DNA from 3 places in the Chitinophaga sp. SVR4-12A genome. Region 1 is predicted to be linked to each of the others. Evidence: riboswitches for the same ligand, from Rfam matches in the RefSeq annotation. Region 1 holds a riboswitch; each other region holds the start of a gene.

Region 1 (6,038 bases):
TACTACCGGGTAAATGGCCGGTATCAGGGATTGAATAGTGTCGTTCAGCAAGTGTGAAAAACTGAGGGCCAGCAGTATGGAGAAAACCGTTTTCTCTGCTGCGTCTCTGGCCGCGGCTGGTATGGCCGCTGTTGCTGTGTCTTTTGTTCCCGTTTCCATAATAATTTATGCTGTTGATCTTTATAGGTTATTACTGCTCTTTTTCCACCATGTGGTCTGTAATGCGGGAAGCCCATTGCCAGGCTTTCTCCGGGTTTTGATCGATGATGCTTTTAAGCAAATGCTGATGCAGCTGCTGCGTTTCGGTAAATGATCTGGTAGAGGTAAATATTGAAACGAAATGCTTTTTCAGATGCTCCGCCACGGTACTGTACAAGTCTGCCAGGATGCTGTTGCGGGCTGCGGCAGCAATGCTGCGGTGAAAATCTATATCCGCCTGTATACACTCCTCTACGTTATTGGCCAGGGCAGCTTCTTTCCGCTTTTTCAGGAAGTCCTGCATCTGTTCTATGTCCTTTTCCGTACGGTGCAGGGCGGCTTTTTGGGCGATCTTCAGTTCCAGCAGCTGGCGCACTTCGTTCAGGTCCTCGAACTCGGCGCGTTTCAGGCGTTGCGACCAGGGCTCTGCGTGGTCTGATACCGCCTCAACAAAAGTGCCCAGTCCCTGTTGTACGCGTAGTACCCCGGCATTAGCCAGGATGCGTACCGCTTCGCGGATGGTGGAGCGGCCTACGCCGAACTCCTGCATAAGGGCAGGCTCCGGTGGCAGCCTATCCCCGGGTTTATACTGGCCCAGGGAGATCTGTTGCTGTAAGCGCTGGGCAACTTCGTCGGCCAGGCTTAATCTTTTTATGGGAGGTAATTGACTCATCATATCATCTGATGTTTCAAAGGTAGGGAGAATAGTTGAAAGTTAAAAGTCCATGGCCGATGGTCCATCCTCCATGGCGTATCCCGTTTATGGGCAGCTAACTTATCATAAACGGCCAATCCATGGACCACAGACTATGGACCATGGACTAATTTCCCTACCTTTGCAGCCTCATTGAAGATTATCGGATGAAAGCATTTAACTTTTTTATTCTATACAGGCTGCCGATCGGTATCCTGCTGTTGATAGGCGGTATAGCGCTGGGCGCTACCGTAGGTTGGTGGGAAGCTACTATTCCCCTGCTGCTGGCCCTTATCTGCCTGGTAACCCATTTTATGTTCGGCCCCATGCGCCTGGTACAGGAAGCTGTAGAGGCAGGGGATGTGGAAAAGGCAATGGGCCTGATGAATAAAGTGAAATTCCCCAAGCTGCTGTATAAACCCATCCGCTCCGTATACTATTTCATGCAGAGCAACCTGGCCATGCACAACCAGGACCTGGATAAGGCAGAAGCTGCCGTTCGCCAGAGCATCAAAAGCGGCAGCCCCATGAAAGAGTACGAGGGTATGCAGTATTTCCAGCTGGGCACCATCGCCTACCAGAAAAATGACCTGAAAACTGCTGATCAGAACCTGAAAAAGGCAGTAAGACTGGGCCTCCCCGATAAGGAGAATACAGCCGCTGCGCTGCTCACCCTGGCTTCCATTGCCATGAGCCGCCGCGACTTTAAATCTGCTAAAGATCTGTTCCGCCGCGCGAAGGCACAGAAACCTACTACCGCACAGATCGTAAGCCAGATCAAAGAAATGGACAAGTATATCTCCCGTATGCCGGGTTGATGCTAATAGTTATTTATAACTGGAAGGGGTGTATCGGTTGCGATACACCCTTTTTTATGCCCCTTGCAGCCCTCCGGTTGCATCCGGATAGCACCCGGGTTACTATTTGTCCCGTTAATGTCCCATACCTCTCACATAGTCGTCACATGCCTTTTAGAGGAATGGGACATCTATGAGACTGGATTGGAACGGTACCAGATGAAACCGTCACCCAGATGCTACCCGAATGCAGCAAACAGGCTGCAACATGCAATAAATGACGAACGCTACACCTGTTTAGATGCAGGCGCCAGCCATTATTGTGGTAGTATTTTACCCGCCTTATCCTTGCACTATCCTTGCTGTATCCTTGCTGTATCCTTGCTCTATCCTTACTCCCCGGGCATTTTGCTAAAATAATATCAGGTTTGAGAATTCCTCATTTTGCTTTAGGTTTGCTCCCGCATTTGGTTCCCGATGATGAAATAATCGGGATTAAAATGGGAATCCGGTGTAAATCCGGAACTATCCCCGTAGCTGTAATCCTGCCTCCCGGCTAAAACCGGGCTGTGATTTTCCGGAATACTCCATACCACTGTCCGCCAGCTGGCGGATGGGAAGGTTTCCCGGAAAAGCAGGAAAGTCAGAAGACCTGCCAGGTGTTTCAACATCATTAAACGCTTTCGGGTGAAAGGCTAAGGATGTATGCACCTGCAAGGGTGCCTGTATTCTTTCTTTTTAACATCTCCGGCAGCGCATACCAGTTATTTTTTTAAAGCTTAAACAGTTTTATGCGCAGGAAACTTTACTCCTTTATCCCGGCTGTTGTCATGCTGATGGTTTACACACATGCCAATGCCCAGGACTCATCCCACGCCAACCATTTAAACGAAGTGGTAGTAACGGCTACCAAATTTGCAAAGAGAGCAGGCGAGAGCGGCAAAGTAGTGACCGTGATCTCATCTGATTACCTGCAAAAGAACAGTGGAAAATCCCTCAGCTCCATCCTTAACAGCCAGGCAGGCCTGGTAGTGAACGGAGCCGAAAATGCCCCCGGCACCAACCAGGACCTGTATATGCGCGGGGCCAGCACGGGAAACACCCTGATACTGATAGACGGCATCCCGGTAAGCGATGCATCGCAGATCTCCAATGCCTTTGATCTCAACTTTATACCGGTTACGCAGATAGACCGTATCGAGATCCTCCGCGGCAGCCAGTCTACCCTCTATGGTTCTGATGCCGTTGCGGGTGTGATCAATATCATCACCAAAAAACCGGGCGACAGCAAAGTAGGCATCAGCGCAAATGGCGCCTGGGGCACTTATAAAACCCGGCAGGGCGGCGCAGGCGTGAACGGCAGCGTTGGTAAATTCTCCTACCTGGGCGGATACCAGTACCTGAAAACCGATGGGTTTTCCTCTGCTTACGACAGCCTGAATACCGGCAATTTTGACAAAGACGGCTTTAAACGCCACAGTGTATTCGGTAAAATAGGCTTCCAGGCCACCAATCGGTGGAAATTGCAGTACATGGTGAACTGGAGCGATTATAAAGGCGGCCTGGATGAAGCAGCCTTTACCGACGACCAGGACTATAACATGCAGAATAAATACCTGCTGAACACCATCAGCAGCCGTTACGATTTCAATAAAGGCAGCTGGACCATATTGTACAGTTATCAACGCAATAAGCGCCACCTGCAGAATGATTCCGGCTATATCGCTAAATCAGATTTCCCGAGCAAGTACTACGAAGGCAATTTTGAATCCAATACACACCAGGCAGAAACCTACGTAAACTGGGATATAACCAAAGAGCTGCAACTATTAGCGGGCGCTGAATTCCGTACGTCTAACACGGATCAAAGTACGCAGTTCGTTGATGAGTTCATGGCCTATCCTCCCAGCAAACTATCACCCGACAGTGCCCATGCGCGCCAGTTCAGCCACTATGCGTCACTGCTGCTGCATAACCTGGGCGGTTTCAACCTGGAACTGGGTGGCCGTTTCAATTACCATAACATCTATGGTAATAACCAGACCATCTCTTTCAACCCTTCTTACCTGATCAACAACAGGCATAAGGTATTCATCAACATCTCATCTGCCTATAAAGTGCCTACGCTGTACCAGTTATATTCTGAGTACGGTAATAAAGACCTGCAGCCGGAATCTTCCATCAACTACGAAGGCGGCTACCAGGGCGCGCTGTTCCAGGACAAAGTGAACCTGCGCGTTGTAGGTTTCCAGCGCGAAACCCGCGACCTGATCATTTTCTACACAGAACCGGTTACTTACCGCAGCTACTACCGGAATGCCGACAAACAAAAAGCTTACGGCGGAGAGCTGGAAGCGAGCTGGCAGATCGTTGGCGGCCTGAACCTGAGCGTCAATTACACCTATGTAACCGGTAAGCTCACCCAGCAGGACACCAGCTACTACAACCTCTACCGCAGGCCCAAACATGCCCTGAATGCAGAACTGGGTTACCAGGTAACGCCAGGCCTGTACGTAAGCGCGCAATACAAATACATCAGCAAAAGATGGGAAAGCGTATTCGGGAAAGGCGACCTGCCGCTGGGCGACTACTATACCCTGGGCGCATACGCGGAATATAAACTGGGACAGTTTTTCAAAGTATTCGGTGATTTCCGCAATATTACCGATCAACAATACTTTGATGTGAGAGGATATACCGCCAGGAAGTTTAATTTTACGGCCGGAATGGCAATTAATTTATAAATTACGCTAAATGCTGAACGCCTAAGGCATACGCATTAAGCGTTCAGCATTTAACGTTAAGCGTATTAAATCATCAATCATGTCTCTCAGGAATCTTAATCCGCGTTTAAGTGTGCTGCTGCTGTTCATTGCAGCCGCAGGTATATTGAGGATACTAGGAGAAGGTCATGTTACCCCCTATTCCAACATCAGCCCTATTGGCGCTATGGCCTTATTTGGCGGCGCTTATTTTAACAACAACTGGAAATCCTACCTGTTTCCGCTGCTCACGCTTTTCATCAGCGATGTAGTAGTGCAGCAGCTTTTCTACCCGGATTTTGCTAACGGCGGATTGCTTTACCAGGGCTGGGCCTGGACTTACCTCGGCTTTGCAGCTATGGTGTTGGCCGGACAGCTGATCATCAAAAAAGTGAACATCGGCAATATCGTCATAGCGGCAGCTGCAGCAGCGGTAGCACACTGGCTGATCGCTGATTTCGGCGTGTGGCTCGGCGGCTGTACAGACCCTACCACCGGTAAATTATATACGAAAGACGGCGAAGGCCTGCTCAGATGCTATGCCATGGCCGTTCCCTATATGAAATTCATGTTCATTGGCAACGTTGTTTACGGCGCTATCTTCTTCGGAGGATTTGAACTGATGCAACGCAGGTTTGCCGCCCTGGCAAAATAAGTCGAACTATGATCCAATTGATTACAGGAGGCGCCCGTTCGGGAAAAAGCAGTTATGCACAACAACTGGCGCTGTCACTGGCAGAAGACCCCGTATATGTAGCCACCGCCAAAATATGGGATGATGATTTCGGAGCGCGTGTAAAGCGGCACCAGCAAGACCGGGGCCCTGAATGGACCAATATCGAAGAGCAATTATATGTTAGCCTCTTACCGCTGGAAGGACGGGTAGCCGTTATCGACTGTGTTACCCTCTGGCTGACCAACTTCTTTATGCAACATCATCAGGACGTAGACACCGCCCTGTATAGTATACAACAGGAAATTAACGCCCTTACTAAAAAGAACGCCACGATTATTATAGTGACCAATGAGATCGGCATGGGCGTACATGCAGACACCGATACCGGGCGTAAGTTCACCGACCTGCAAGGCTGGGCCAACCAATACATCGCCCAGCGCGCACAAAAAGTGGTGTTAATGGTATCGGGTATACCCGTAACAATTAAATAATGAACATCTCTCCTCTTTCCCGCGGGCTGGCATCAGCGCTGCAGGAAAAAATTGACCAGAAAACCAAACCGCCGGGATCACTTGGCAGGCTGGAACATATTGCCCTGCAGGCAGGTCTTATCCAACAAACACTGGAACCGGCTATCACTAAACCTACGATCGCCGTATTTGCGGGCGACCATGGCGTTGCGGCAGAAGGGCTCGTCAATCCTTACCCGCAGGAAGTAACGGCGCAGATGGTATATAATTTCCTGCACGGAGGAGCCGCCATCAATGCATTGTGCCGCCAGCTACAGATAGAGCTGGTGATCGTGGATGCAGGCGTGAACCACAATTTTCCCTCCCATCCCATGCTGAACCACTGCAAGATCGCATACGGCACCCGCAACTATCTCCACGAGCCCGCTATGACAATAGAAG
Region 2 (6,038 bases), 1.3 Mb from region 1:
CTGGTAGAATACCTGATCAAATCTGTGTATCACTTCATTGCAAAAAATAAAGACCTTGGGCAGATGATGGAAGAGATCCTGAAATTCCTGCGTAAGAATATCTATGCCCATCCCAAGGCCCTGCGCAATGCCTTTGCCGAGCTGAAAGAAAAGCTGGTGCTGATCTCACGGAACCCTTATGAGCGCCGTTCTTTCCTGTACCTGGATATTATCAGCTGGCTGGAAAGCAAAATTGAGGGCGTGCCTGTGCAAGACGTAATCAAGCGGAAATTCCTGAAGAAGGAACCACGTATTTAAATTCAAATAACAAAATCCAAATTTCAAACAAGACAGTAAACTTTTATCCTAAGATAAGAAGCCGGTTATAAAGTGCCTCCTTTGGGGATTTGGAATTTGGAATTTGAAACTTGGCATTTGGATTGCTGATTGTATCTTTACGGCATTGAAAAACCGTATTAATCATGTCTGAAAAACAGTTCCGTTTTATTGCCTTTTCCGGCAGTCTCCGGAAGGGCTCCTACAATACCATGGCCCTTAAGGCAACACAAAAACTCGCTCCTTCTCATATCACCATTGAGCATGAAGATATCAGCGATATTCCCTTCTACAACGCAGATCTGTTTGCCGAAAAATTTCCCGATAATGTAGAACGGCTGGTACGAAAGATCAAAGATGCAGATGGTGTACTGATCGTTTCACCGGAGTATAACTACTCCATTCCCGGCGTGTTGAAAAATGCAATCGATATGTTGTCACGGCATCCGGAAAAACCATTCGACAACAAAGCGGTGGCTATTATGGGCGCCAGCATCAGTGCGCAGGGCACTTCGCGTATGCAGTATCATTTAAGGCAGGTAATGGTGTACCTCAACGCCTATGCAGTGAACAGGCCTGAAGTGATGATCGCTGCTGCTCAAAATAAGTTTGACGCCGAGGGCAACCTGACAGATGACACCGCGAAAAAACTGATCCCGCAACTATTAACTGCATTGAGTGAGCTAAGTGAAAAGCTGAAAGTGTAAATTATTGTACCTGTTCATACTGTGGTTCGTAACGATAATAGCGGACGGTAAAGAGCGTGAAGGCAATGCATTGCAGCAACAGGATCGCCCAGCCGTACAAATATCCCAATGTCATGAACAGCAGCACACAGAAGAGCACAAATACCCAACGCAGGTATTTATCCTGGTCCAGCCGCGGGAAGTATAGCAGACAACGGAACATCAACAACACCGACACGCCGAAGATCATCAACATGATCCAATGCCAGTTGTTATACGGTAATGTATGTATGATGAGCAATCCAAGTTCAGGCAGCAATAAAACGCCATAAGTGATTGCCAGCGCAGTGTATCTTTTCCAGAGCGGAATGGGTAAGGCACGTGTAAAGGGCAGGAACTGATCTTCAAAATGACGGTGATCAAATACGACAATGGTATGCAGCAAAGCGGCGATGAGTGTTCCTGTTAATACAGCTCTCACATCATAATCACTTCCTTTCATCAATGCGAATGTAGCCAGCAGCACTACACAGGAAAACACCTTTAATACCAGTAAAGAACGAGTGCGGTTGGTGGCTAGCTCATAGACGTAGAATAAGGGCAATGGTTTGCGGAAGTTGCGATTCATCCATTGCTGCCATCTATGATAGAAGAAAACGGCGCCGGGATGTTTGACGAGGTAAGTGTAGATCCATACCGGGCCGTAGCACATGACTAAGTTGAATACTACAAGGATGATGGCTGCAGCATAATATTGTTTCGTCGATGCTATGATGATAGCCAGGCTGCAATATACCAGTACGGGTGCATACATTCCAAAATGTACGCCCAGCCATATACGCCGTTGCCTGGCGCCGGCAATGCCGCCGATGGTTTGATACAGGAAAGCAAATTCTTTGTTGTTCAAAGTAGCCAGGACATACCAGATACATTTCAAATTGTATAATAGCCAAAGGCTCAATCCCAATAATAAGCCGCCTGTGTTACTCACAATACCCAGCAATAACCCGTAATGATAAGATATTAACTGTCCGCCCTGTACAACGCCAAACAACAAATAGAACAGCAGGAAAAAGAAACCTGTGTTCTGTGCGTAAAAGCGGGTAGTAAATATGCGGTTCAGCACTTTGGTCATATACGTTTACTTTTTTTAAAATGTGAATTCAGTGTGGATAAACAGGGATTATTTTTTTGTTATCTATCACCAATGTACCCGTCACTGGCAGGGCATTATCTGCGATCGGTTGGTGGGAAGTAATAAAAAAACTAACGCCGTGTGCTGTGTGAAAACGGCGGATCCACTCATACAGCACGGGAATGGCGCCATGATCCAGCGTAATCAGCGGCTCGTCCAGCAATATCAGGGATGGCGCCCCGGTAAAGGCCAACAGCAGCGATAATTTTTTGAGCATACCGCTGGAATAGCTGCTGACAGGATTATCCAGGAAAGCGGGAATGCCCATTTCAGGCGCCATCTGCATTACATCTTCATGCGCCTCGCCTTTGGCCGATGTGTGCAGGCGCAGCAAGTCGCTGCCCGTGAGAAAGGCCGGGTACAAAGGTTCTGCCTCTGCATAGCTGACCAGCTGCCGATAACGTATGGGATTTTTTTTACTACTAATAGTATCGTTCACCAGTACATCTCCTTCAAAAGGGATCAGGCCGGCGATCGTCTTTAAACAAGTAGTTTTCCCCACGCCGTTCCCGCCCTGTATCCAGTATATTCCAGGTGATAAGTTGAGCGCTGGGATATTGAGGATCAGCGTTTCATAATATTTTTTCTGTATTTGAACCAGCTTGAGCATATGTAAATATGAGAAAATAAATTCTAATGTGTATCGATACTGGCGGGCTTTTCACCTACTTTTTCACGGCCCTGTTCCCATTATTCCTGCATTTGGAAAATGTTCACCTTCTTTTTCCACACGTGTTAAAAACTTTAAAGAATATCCGTTTCATTCGTACTTACATTTGCGTCAGTTCTTGACTTCGTTGCATTGGTTTCTCCCGGCACTTTCCGGGAAGAATTAATAGGGAATCGTGTTAGAATCACGAGCAGACGCGCTACTGTGATTCCTGATCCCCGTGCGCAAAAAACGGTAAAGATATCAGGGAAGCCAGATACCTGCCAGCGCAACGTTTTGTCAAAGCCTTCGCGTATAAGGTATTGGCGAGAGTGAGCCTTCCTCACCTGATGGATAGGTGTCTTCGTCACCCCCCTTAACGACACAAGAGTATAGCGTTTAACAAAAAAATATTGGCGTATGAACCTTGAAAATGAGATCTTGTTGAAAGAGAACAAAGACCGCTTTGTACTGCTGCCTATTAACTATCCGAAAGTATGGGAAATATATAAACGGCACGAAGCGAGCTTTTGGACAGCAGAAGAAATAGACCTGAGCGGAGACCTGAAAGATTGGGCCAGTCTTAACGATGGCGAACGCCACTTTATTACGCATGTGCTGGCATTTTTTGCTGCCAGCGACGGCATCGTGAATGAGAATCTCGCTGTAAACTTTATGAGCGAAGTACAGATACCGGAAGCCCGTTGCTTCTATGGGTTCCAGATCATGATGGAAAATATCCACTCTGAAACTTACGCATTGTTAATAGATACCTATGTGAAAGATCCGGTAGAAAAAGACCGTTTGTTTCACGCCATTGATACGGTGCCTGCTGTAAAGAAGAAAGCAGAATGGGCGTTGCGCTGGATCAATAACGGCAACTTTGCAGAACGCCTGGTGGCCTTTGCAGCCGTAGAAGGTATCTTCTTCAGCGGCAGCTTCTGCTCTATCTTCTGGCTGAAGAAGAGAGGACTGATGCCCGGCCTTACTTTCTCCAATGAACTCATCAGCCGCGATGAAGGATTGCACTGCGAGTTTGCCTGCCTGCTGTATGGCATGCTGCAAAATAAACTGAGCCAGGAAGAAGTGCACAAGATCATTGGCGATGCCGTTGCTATCGAAAAAGAATTTATTACTGATGCGTTGCCGGTAGCCCTCATAGGTATGAACAGCGCGCTGATGGCACAATATATCGAGTTTGTAGCAGACCGCTGGTTAACCGAATTAGGGTACGCCAAAATATTTAATGCTGCTAATCCGTTTGATTTCATGGAAATGATCTCACTGCAGGGCAAGACTAACTTCTTTGAAAAACGTGTAGGTGATTATCAGAAAGCTGGAGTAATGTCTGGAAAGGATACACAAACATTTAGCCTGGACGAGGACTTTTAATATAAGCTCTTAGCTTTTAGCCGCTAGCTTCCAGCTACAGAAAACGGCTAACAGCTAAAAGCTAAGAGCCAATAGCTGATTTTTTTTACTAACCGCTTAAATTCAATACACCATGTTTGTAATAAAAAGGGACGGACGCAAGGAGTCCGTAAAGTTTGATAAGATCACCGCACGTATTGAAAAGCTTTGTTATGGCCTGAATGCAGAATATGTAGATTCGATAGATGTTGCCAAAAAGGTAATACAAGGTTTATATGATGGTGTTACTACCACTGAACTGGATAACCTGGCAGCAGAGACAGCGGCCTCACTCACTACCAAGCACCCGGATTACGCACTGCTGGCATCGCGCATAGCTGTGAGCAACCTGCATAAGAATACAGAGAAATCATTCTCCAAAACAATGAAGAAACTGTATGAGTATATTGATCCGAAAGTAGGTAAACCGGCTCCGCTGTTATCTGACGACGTGTGGGAGATCATCCGCAAAAATGCAGAGACCCTGGATTCCAATATTATCTATGACCGCGATTTCGCTTTCGACTATTTTGGCTTTAAAACACTGGAGCGCTCTTACCTGCTGAAAGTGGATGGCAAAATAGCTGAACGCCCTCAACATATGTTCATGCGTGTGGCTGTAGGTATCCACAAAGAAGATATCGAATCCGCTATCAAAACGTATAACCTCATGAGTGAGCGCTGGTTCACACACGCCACTCCTACCCTGTTCAACGCAGGAACACCGAAACCGCAGATGTCGTCCTGCTTCCTGCTGACCATGAAAGGCGACAGCATCGACGGTATTTACGATACGCTGAAACAAACCGCGAAAATTTCCCAGAGCGCAGGCGGTATTGGTCTGAGCATCCATAACATCCGCGCTACCGGTTCTTATATCAGTGGCACCAATGGTACCTCTAACGGTATCATCCCGATGCTGCGCGTGTTTAACGACACTGCCCGTTATGTAGACCAGGGTGGCGGTAAGCGTAAAGGCGCTTTCGCTATCTACCTGGAGCCCTGGCACGCTGATGTGTTCGAGTTCCTGGATCTACGTAAGAACCACGGTAAAGAAGAGATGCGCGCACGCGACCTGTTCTATGCACTGTGGGTATCTGACCTGTTCATGAAACGCGTAGAATCTAATGGCGATTGGAGCCTGTTCTGTCCGCACGAAGCACCCGGACTGGCAGACACCTGGGGAGATGAGTTTGAAAAGCTGTATGAAAAATACGAGAAAGAAGGCCGTCAGCGTAAAACCGTGAAAGCACAGGACCTGTGGTTCGCTATCCTGGATGCGCAGATTGAAACCGGTACTCCTTACCTGCTGTATAAAGATTCTGCCAACCGCAAATCCAACCAGCAGAACCTGGGCACTATCAAGAGCTCCAACCTTTGCACAGAGATCATTGAATATACCGATGCAAACGAAGTAGCCGTATGTAACCTGGCGTCGCTGGCACTGCCCCGCTTTGTTATAGACGGAGAATTTGATCATCAGAAATTGTTCGAGGTAAGCTACCAGGCTGCCGTGAACCTGAACAAGATCATCGATAACAACTACTATCCCGTAGAAGAAGCACGCCGCAGCAACCTGCGCCACCGTCCTATCGGGCTGGGTGTGCAGGGCCTGGCAGACGCCTTCATCCTGATGCGGTATCCTTTCGAGAGCGATGCTGCTAAAAAGCTGAACTCCGAGATCTTTGAAACCATCTACTTTGCTGCTTTAACTGCATCAAACGACCTGGCGAAAAAAGACGGTCCGTATGAGACCTTTGCCGGTTCTCCTGCTTCAAAAGGT
Region 3 (6,038 bases), 2.5 Mb from region 1:
CTCATGAGCCCTTTAAGCGTAAGCGACAGCCTTCCGCTGGATCTCCACTCCTTCGATGTAGTGATCTTTGACGAAGCCAGCCAGATACCGCTCGAAGAAGGCATTCCCGCCCTCTTCCGTGCGCCGCAGGCGATCATTGTTGGGGATGATAAACAAATGCCTCCTGCCAATTTCTTCGGTAACAGCGCCTCCGATCCCGACGACCTGGATACGTTTGAAGGAGAAAGTGAAGCCGATATATTAGGCGAAGATGCCGATAGCCTCCTCGCCCAGGGTTCCCGCAAGCTGCACAGCACTATGCTCAGCTGGCATTACCGCAGCCGCTATGAAACGTTGATCAGTTATTCCAATCACGCTTTCTACGGCGGCGGACTGCTGACCATCCCCGACAGGGTGATACAACATCACCACCAGCCGGAGATTATCGTGCAATCGCCCGAAGAAGGCGTTGATACTGCGCAGCGCCTGCTGCAGAACAGCATCAGCTTCCATTACCTGCCCAACAGCATTTACGAGGAACGCAGCAACCAACAGGAAGCCGCCTATATTGCACAAATGGTAAAGCAGCTGCTGCTGGACAATGTAAAAGACAGCATCGGCATCGTCGCCTTCAGCCAGGAACAACAGAACGCTATTGAAGATGCCATCACCTCCCTGGCAGCAACAGACCGCGCTTTTGAAGCCGCGCTGGATCTTGCCGTTAGCCGCACCGAAGAAGGACAATACACGGGCCTGTTTGTAAAGAACCTGGAGAACGTACAGGGAGATGAAAGGGATATCATCATCATCAGTATCTGCTATGGCCATAACCGCCAGGGTAAAATGCTGATGAACTTTGGCCCGGTGAACCGCCGCGGCGGAGAGAAAAGACTGAATGTGATTTTCAGCCGGGCTAAGAAACATATGGCGGTGATCAGCAGCATCAAACATCATCATATTACCAACGAGCATAACGATGGGGCGCGTTACTTCAAACGTTTCCTGCATTATGCGGAGATGGTGAGCACGGGCCGCATGGAAGAAGCGCGTAATATACTGGACAGCCTCCTGCCTCCCGACCATACTGCCATGCGACAGGATACGGAGCAATTGTCCGTTACCATACAGCAGGTAAAAAGCGCCTTACAGCAAGCGGGATTCACGGTAGATGAAGCCGTGGGACAAAGCAGCTTCCGATGCACGCTGGCGGTTAAACGCCATGCAGCTGACAGCCAGTACCGTCTTGGCATACTAATAGATGATGAACAGCATTACCGGAACAATAACCTGGTAGAACAATATTATCAACGCCCCGCTATCCTCCAGGCCTTTGGCTGGAAGATAGCACATGTATATGCAAAGGACTGGCTGGAGGATCGTAACCGCGTAATGGAGATGCTGCTGGCCAACCTGCATGATGAACATTAAAAGCACCCACCGATGGAAATATTATATGTATTACTGGGCCTTATCCTGGTTTTAATAGTGATCTTACTCGTATTGGTAAACAAAGCAGCCCGCAACGCATCGCAGGCGCAGCTGCAATACCGGCTGGAATCGCTGGCCAATGCCATAGACCGCCTGGAAGCTTCTGTTAAGAACGAGATCGTTACTAACCGGGCAGAGGCCAGTGAAGCTGCCAACCATGCCAGGGCAGCGCTTACAGAGTCGTTACGGCTGTATGGCGAAACTTTTTCCACCAACCTTTACATGCTTACCAGGTCTGTAGAAGAGAAACTGCATTTCCTTACCGGCTCGCTGGAAAAGAAGATTGCCGACATGCAGACCGGCAATGAAAAGAAGCTGGAAGAAATGAGGGCGACAGTAAATGAAAAGCTGCAGAAAACACTGGAAACCCGGTTGGGAGAATCCTTCAAACTGGTCAGCGAGCGCCTGGAAGCCGTACATAAAGGCCTCGGCGATATGCAACAGCTGGCCAGCGGCGTAGGCGACCTGAAACGGGTATTGACCAATGTAAAAACAAGGGGCGTACTCGGCGAATACCAGCTCGAAAACGTGCTGGAACAGCTGCTGACGCCAGACCAGTACGCAAAGAACGTTAAGACCAGGCCCGGCTCCAATGCCTTAGTGGAATTTGCAGTGAAACTGCCCGGTAAGGAAGATAATGACAAGATCGTCTGGCTACCCATCGACGCCAAATTCCCTAAAGAGGATTTTGAGCTGCTGATGGATGCCTATGATAAAGCCCTGCCTGAACTGGTAGAGGAATACCGGAAAAGCTTCATTAAAGGCATTAAAAAGAACGCAACGGATATTTACAGCAAATACATCGACCCACCCAATACCACGGATTTTGCCATCCTTTTCCTGCCTTTTGAGAGCCTTTATGCAGAGGTGCTGCGTACCCCCGGTTTGTTTGAAAGCATCCAAAGGGAATGCCGGGTGATCATCACCGGCCCTACTACCCTCTCTGCCTTACTTAACAGCCTGCAAATGGGCTTCCGCACCCTGGCGATAGAAAAACGCTCCAGTGAGGTTTGGCAGCTGCTGGGCGCCGTTAAGACCGAGTTCGGGAATTTCGGTACCATCCTGGAAAAGACGCAGAAGAAACTGCAGGAGGCCAGTAATGTAATAGACGAAGCAGGCCGCAGGTCCCGTTCTATTGAAAGGAAGCTGCGGGATGTACAGGAACTGCCCGCCGACCAGGCAAATGCATTGCTGGGAGGCCCCGAAGCCGGGGAGTTGCCCGGACAGCAGGAGCAGTAAGCCCCCGACACGGCTCAGACTAAGCGCTCACTAAGTTCCCAGGTTACTGCGGTTTTGGGGGGTATGTGGAGGGTATGTGGAAGATACTCCCTTCGCAATGACGAACACTTACGCAATGACGAACACTTACAGGCAGCCAACCTCAAGGATATCCAATGACGTGAAAGAGGGCTTTGGTGGTTACTTTATTTGTGCCCAGCGAACAATCCGCTTCGGGCGAAGCAGGTGAACTGATCTACTACAAAAAATTCTAGTAACATGCTGAACGCTGAATGCTAAACGCATAACGCAAGAGACGTTCGGCGTTTAGTATTCAGCATTCAGCTCATCGTCTGAGAATACTCTTCCAATATCTCCTTCTCTTTCTTCGTTAAACTGTTCATACCATGCCGGTGGATCTTCTCCAGTATCAAATCTATCTGCCGTTGTTTATTAGCTCTGTCGGCATTATACTTATGATCGATATCTATGTACTGATGATGCTTTTTAAAATAATAGTTATCAATCAGTAAAAAATGTGGCCTCGTAGTAATCATGTAAATAAAGAATATAGCCGGTACCGCGATGGCCAGTATAGGAACATAATTTTCCAGCAACGAAGCAGGATGCATGATCACAGCCACCGTTAGTCCTACCAATGCACCTCCCAAATGCGCTTCATGCCCGATGTTATCCCTTTTTGAACGGATGCTGTAAATGGAGTACAACACATAGCCCAATCCATACAGCCAGCCTGGAATATAAAGAGGAAGGAAAAAGAAGCCCACTCCTATTCCCGGGAAGAGCGCAATGGAAGCAAAGATGATCCCGCACACTGCGCCGGAAGCTCCCACAGAGCTATAGTCCCCGTGACGGCGATGTATAAGCAGTGACAGCAGGTTACCGCCCAACAAACTTCCAAAGTAGATTACGAGGAATTTAGTGCTGCCCAGGTACAATTCCACAGTATCACTGAAAACATACAGCGACATCATATTGAAAATGAGGTGCATCCAGCTTACATGCAGAAAACCGGAAGTGATCAGGCGCTTATACTGCCTGTGCAGCAGGATCTTTTCTACTTCGAAGGCATACCTATCAAAAAAATCATGGTCTTTCAGCCCTCTGTAGGTAAAAACAATGTTAGTGATAATCAGTACGATATTAATAATGCCAATTGGTCCCATCAGGCTAAGGATATTATACTTGGTACAGGTATTACGTAACGCTAATTTAATTGGATTTTACTAATAGTTAATGTACGTTTGCATCCGCAACTGGTTCCCGATGTCAAATCGGGATTAAAAGGGAATCCGGTGTAATACCGGAGCTATCCCCGTAGCTGTGATCCTGCCTTCACCTCATCGTGAAGCGATTTTCCGGATAATACTCCATACCACTGTCCGTCAGCTGACGGATGGGAAGGTTCCCGGGAAAGCAGGAAAGCCAGAAGACCTGCCAGATGTGATCTATCATTCAGCGCTTTCGGGTGAAAGGCCAGGAATGTAAGCCTGCCAGGCATATATTCTTTTTGTTCGTATCGTTTACCCTTGCGCGTATTGCGCCGTTTATCACCGGCGTCGTCAATGTTGTTTTTTTTCCGGGCTGAAAGCCTGGCGGGAAAGCTATGTCCTGTATTGTTCATTCAAAAAACGATATAATGAAAAAGCATCTACTCTCCCCACTGTTTGTAACACTGGCCCTGTTTATTGCCTCCTGTCAGAAGGAGGACGCGGCGCTGCCTGCGCAGCAGCCAAACAATGTGCGCAGGGCACATACCGAGTTAGTGACCGGTAAATATGCAGACGGTTTCTTTATTGCCAATGAAGGCTGGTTTGGCCACGGCAGCGGCGATCTGCATTTTTATTCCAATACAGGCGACAGCCTCGTGCTCAACATTTACCAGAAAGAAAATCCCACGAAAACATTAGGCGGCGCTTCCAACACCCTGCAGTATGCCACCATCTTTAATGGTAAGATGTATATCGTGGTAAAAGCAGGTGGCCCCATGGTGGTGACAGATGCAGGTACACTGGTAGAAAGCGGCCGTATCACTACATTACCCGGTAACGACGGACATGCCTTCATCGGTCTGGATGCCAGCCGCGGCTTGCTAAGCGCAAAAGATGGCGTATATCCCGTCGCACTACCTGCTTTGACAGTAGGTACAAAAGTTGCAGGCGTCAGCGGTTATACCGGCGATATGCTGAAAGCGGGCAGCTATGTATTCGTGTTGTCTGCTACTGATGGTATTGTGGCACTCAACAGCAGCACTTATGCAGTAGTGAAAACATTCGGCGCTGCCAACCTTGCATTTGCAGCCGGTAAAGACGGCGGCGTATATGCTGCCACTGCAGATTCCCTGATCAGGATCGACCCGGCTACACTGGCACGCACGGCTATCAAGCTGCCCTTTACAGTACCCTCTCCCTGGGGCGCATGGCGTCATGCCTGCATTACGGCTTCCACACAGGAGAATGCCATCTACATTGCGCGTAACAACAATTTCGCAGGTGGTACGCAGCTGTATCGTTATGTGATCGGTAACACTGCTTCGCTGGCTACACCGTTCATTACACTGCCTTCCGGACAGTATTTCTACGGCGCAGGCGTGGCATATAACAAGCACAAGAACGAGCTGGTGATCACCACCCTTAATGGCCAGTTCACCGGCGACATTAACCGCGTGCTGATCTACGATGCCACCACCGCTACACTGAAGAAAACACTTACTTATACCGGTTGGTATTTCCCCGCTATGCCTGTATTCCATGAATAGTGCATTACGCAAACGGTATTCCAGTCCTATGCTGATCATGGGCGGCGCTTGCCTGTTTACAGGCAGCGCTGCCCTTTCACAGGTAAAGGATACCTTGCAGGAAGTAAGGGTAGACGCCAAACGGATCCCCACAAGCATCCAGCCCATTAATGCTGCACAAGTACTGACAGGCAAACAGCTGGAACGGCTGAACAGCCTGTCTGTTGCAGATGCCGTACGTTACTTTTCCGGCGTACAGCTGAAAGACTATGGCGGCATCGGCGGACTGAAAACCATCAACGTACGCAGCATGGGCACTAACCATACTGCCGTGTCTTATGATGGATTGACGATCGGTAATGCACAGAACGGCCAGGTAGACCTGGGCAAGTTCTCGCTGGATAATATCGAGACCATTGCCCTTTATAACGGCCAGCAAAACACCATACTGCAGCCTGCGAGGGCCTTTTCGGCAGGCAATGTGCTGGCCCTGCAATCGCGTACGCCGCATTTTACAGAGGGAGAACACTGGCACGGCAAGGCCAGTATCAGGACCGGCTCGTCCGGGTTGGTCAATCCTTCATTGTTATGGCAG

What was found. Region 1 has a riboswitch for cobalamin ahead of ACR9Y8_RS15315 (TonB-dependent receptor plug domain-containing protein). Riboswitches for the same ligand answer to the same signal wherever they lie in the genome.
Region 2: another riboswitch for cobalamin. It lies ahead of ACR9Y8_RS09995 (ribonucleoside-diphosphate reductase small subunit); the one in region 1 lies ahead of ACR9Y8_RS15315 (TonB-dependent receptor plug domain-containing protein).
Region 3: another riboswitch for cobalamin. It lies ahead of ACR9Y8_RS25350 (DUF5074 domain-containing protein); the one in region 1 lies ahead of ACR9Y8_RS15315 (TonB-dependent receptor plug domain-containing protein).

Annotation. Positions count from the first base shown of each region.
Region 1 is NZ_JBPGWP010000001.1:3,742,581-3,748,618, forward strand. Features, by position in the region: gene ACR9Y8_RS15300 (MFS transporter) at 1-159, opposite strand, end outside; gene ACR9Y8_RS15305 (FadR/GntR family transcriptional regulator) at 191-874, opposite strand; gene ACR9Y8_RS15310 (tetratricopeptide repeat protein) at 1,060-1,710, shown strand; cobalamin riboswitch at 2,141-2,363, shown strand; gene ACR9Y8_RS15315 (TonB-dependent receptor plug domain-containing protein) at 2,481-4,433, shown strand; gene ACR9Y8_RS15320 (DUF6580 family putative transport protein) at 4,513-5,106, shown strand; gene cobU (bifunctional adenosylcobinamide kinase/adenosylcobinamide-phosphate guanylyltransferase) at 5,115-5,618, shown strand; gene cobT (nicotinate-nucleotide--dimethylbenzimidazole phosphoribosyltransferase) at 5,618-6,038, shown strand, end outside.
Region 2 is NZ_JBPGWP010000001.1:2,443,661-2,449,698, forward strand. Features, by position in the region: gene ACR9Y8_RS09975 (hypothetical protein) at 1-297, shown strand, start outside; gene ACR9Y8_RS09980 (NADPH-dependent FMN reductase) at 462-1,022, shown strand; gene ACR9Y8_RS09985 (hypothetical protein) at 1,024-2,136, opposite strand; gene ACR9Y8_RS09990 (ABC transporter ATP-binding protein) at 2,165-2,806, opposite strand; cobalamin riboswitch at 2,983-3,148, shown strand; gene ACR9Y8_RS09995 (ribonucleoside-diphosphate reductase small subunit) at 3,266-4,237, shown strand; gene ACR9Y8_RS10000 (ribonucleoside-diphosphate reductase subunit alpha) at 4,350-6,038, shown strand, end outside.
Region 3 is NZ_JBPGWP010000001.1:6,271,712-6,277,749, reverse strand. Features, by position in the region: gene ACR9Y8_RS25365 (AAA domain-containing protein) at 1-1,407, shown strand, start outside; gene ACR9Y8_RS25360 (DNA recombination protein RmuC) at 1,420-2,706, shown strand; gene ACR9Y8_RS25355 (rhomboid family intramembrane serine protease) at 3,027-3,872, opposite strand; cobalamin riboswitch at 3,947-4,162, shown strand; gene ACR9Y8_RS25350 (DUF5074 domain-containing protein) at 4,346-5,464, shown strand; gene ACR9Y8_RS25345 (TonB-dependent receptor) at 5,457-6,038, shown strand, end outside.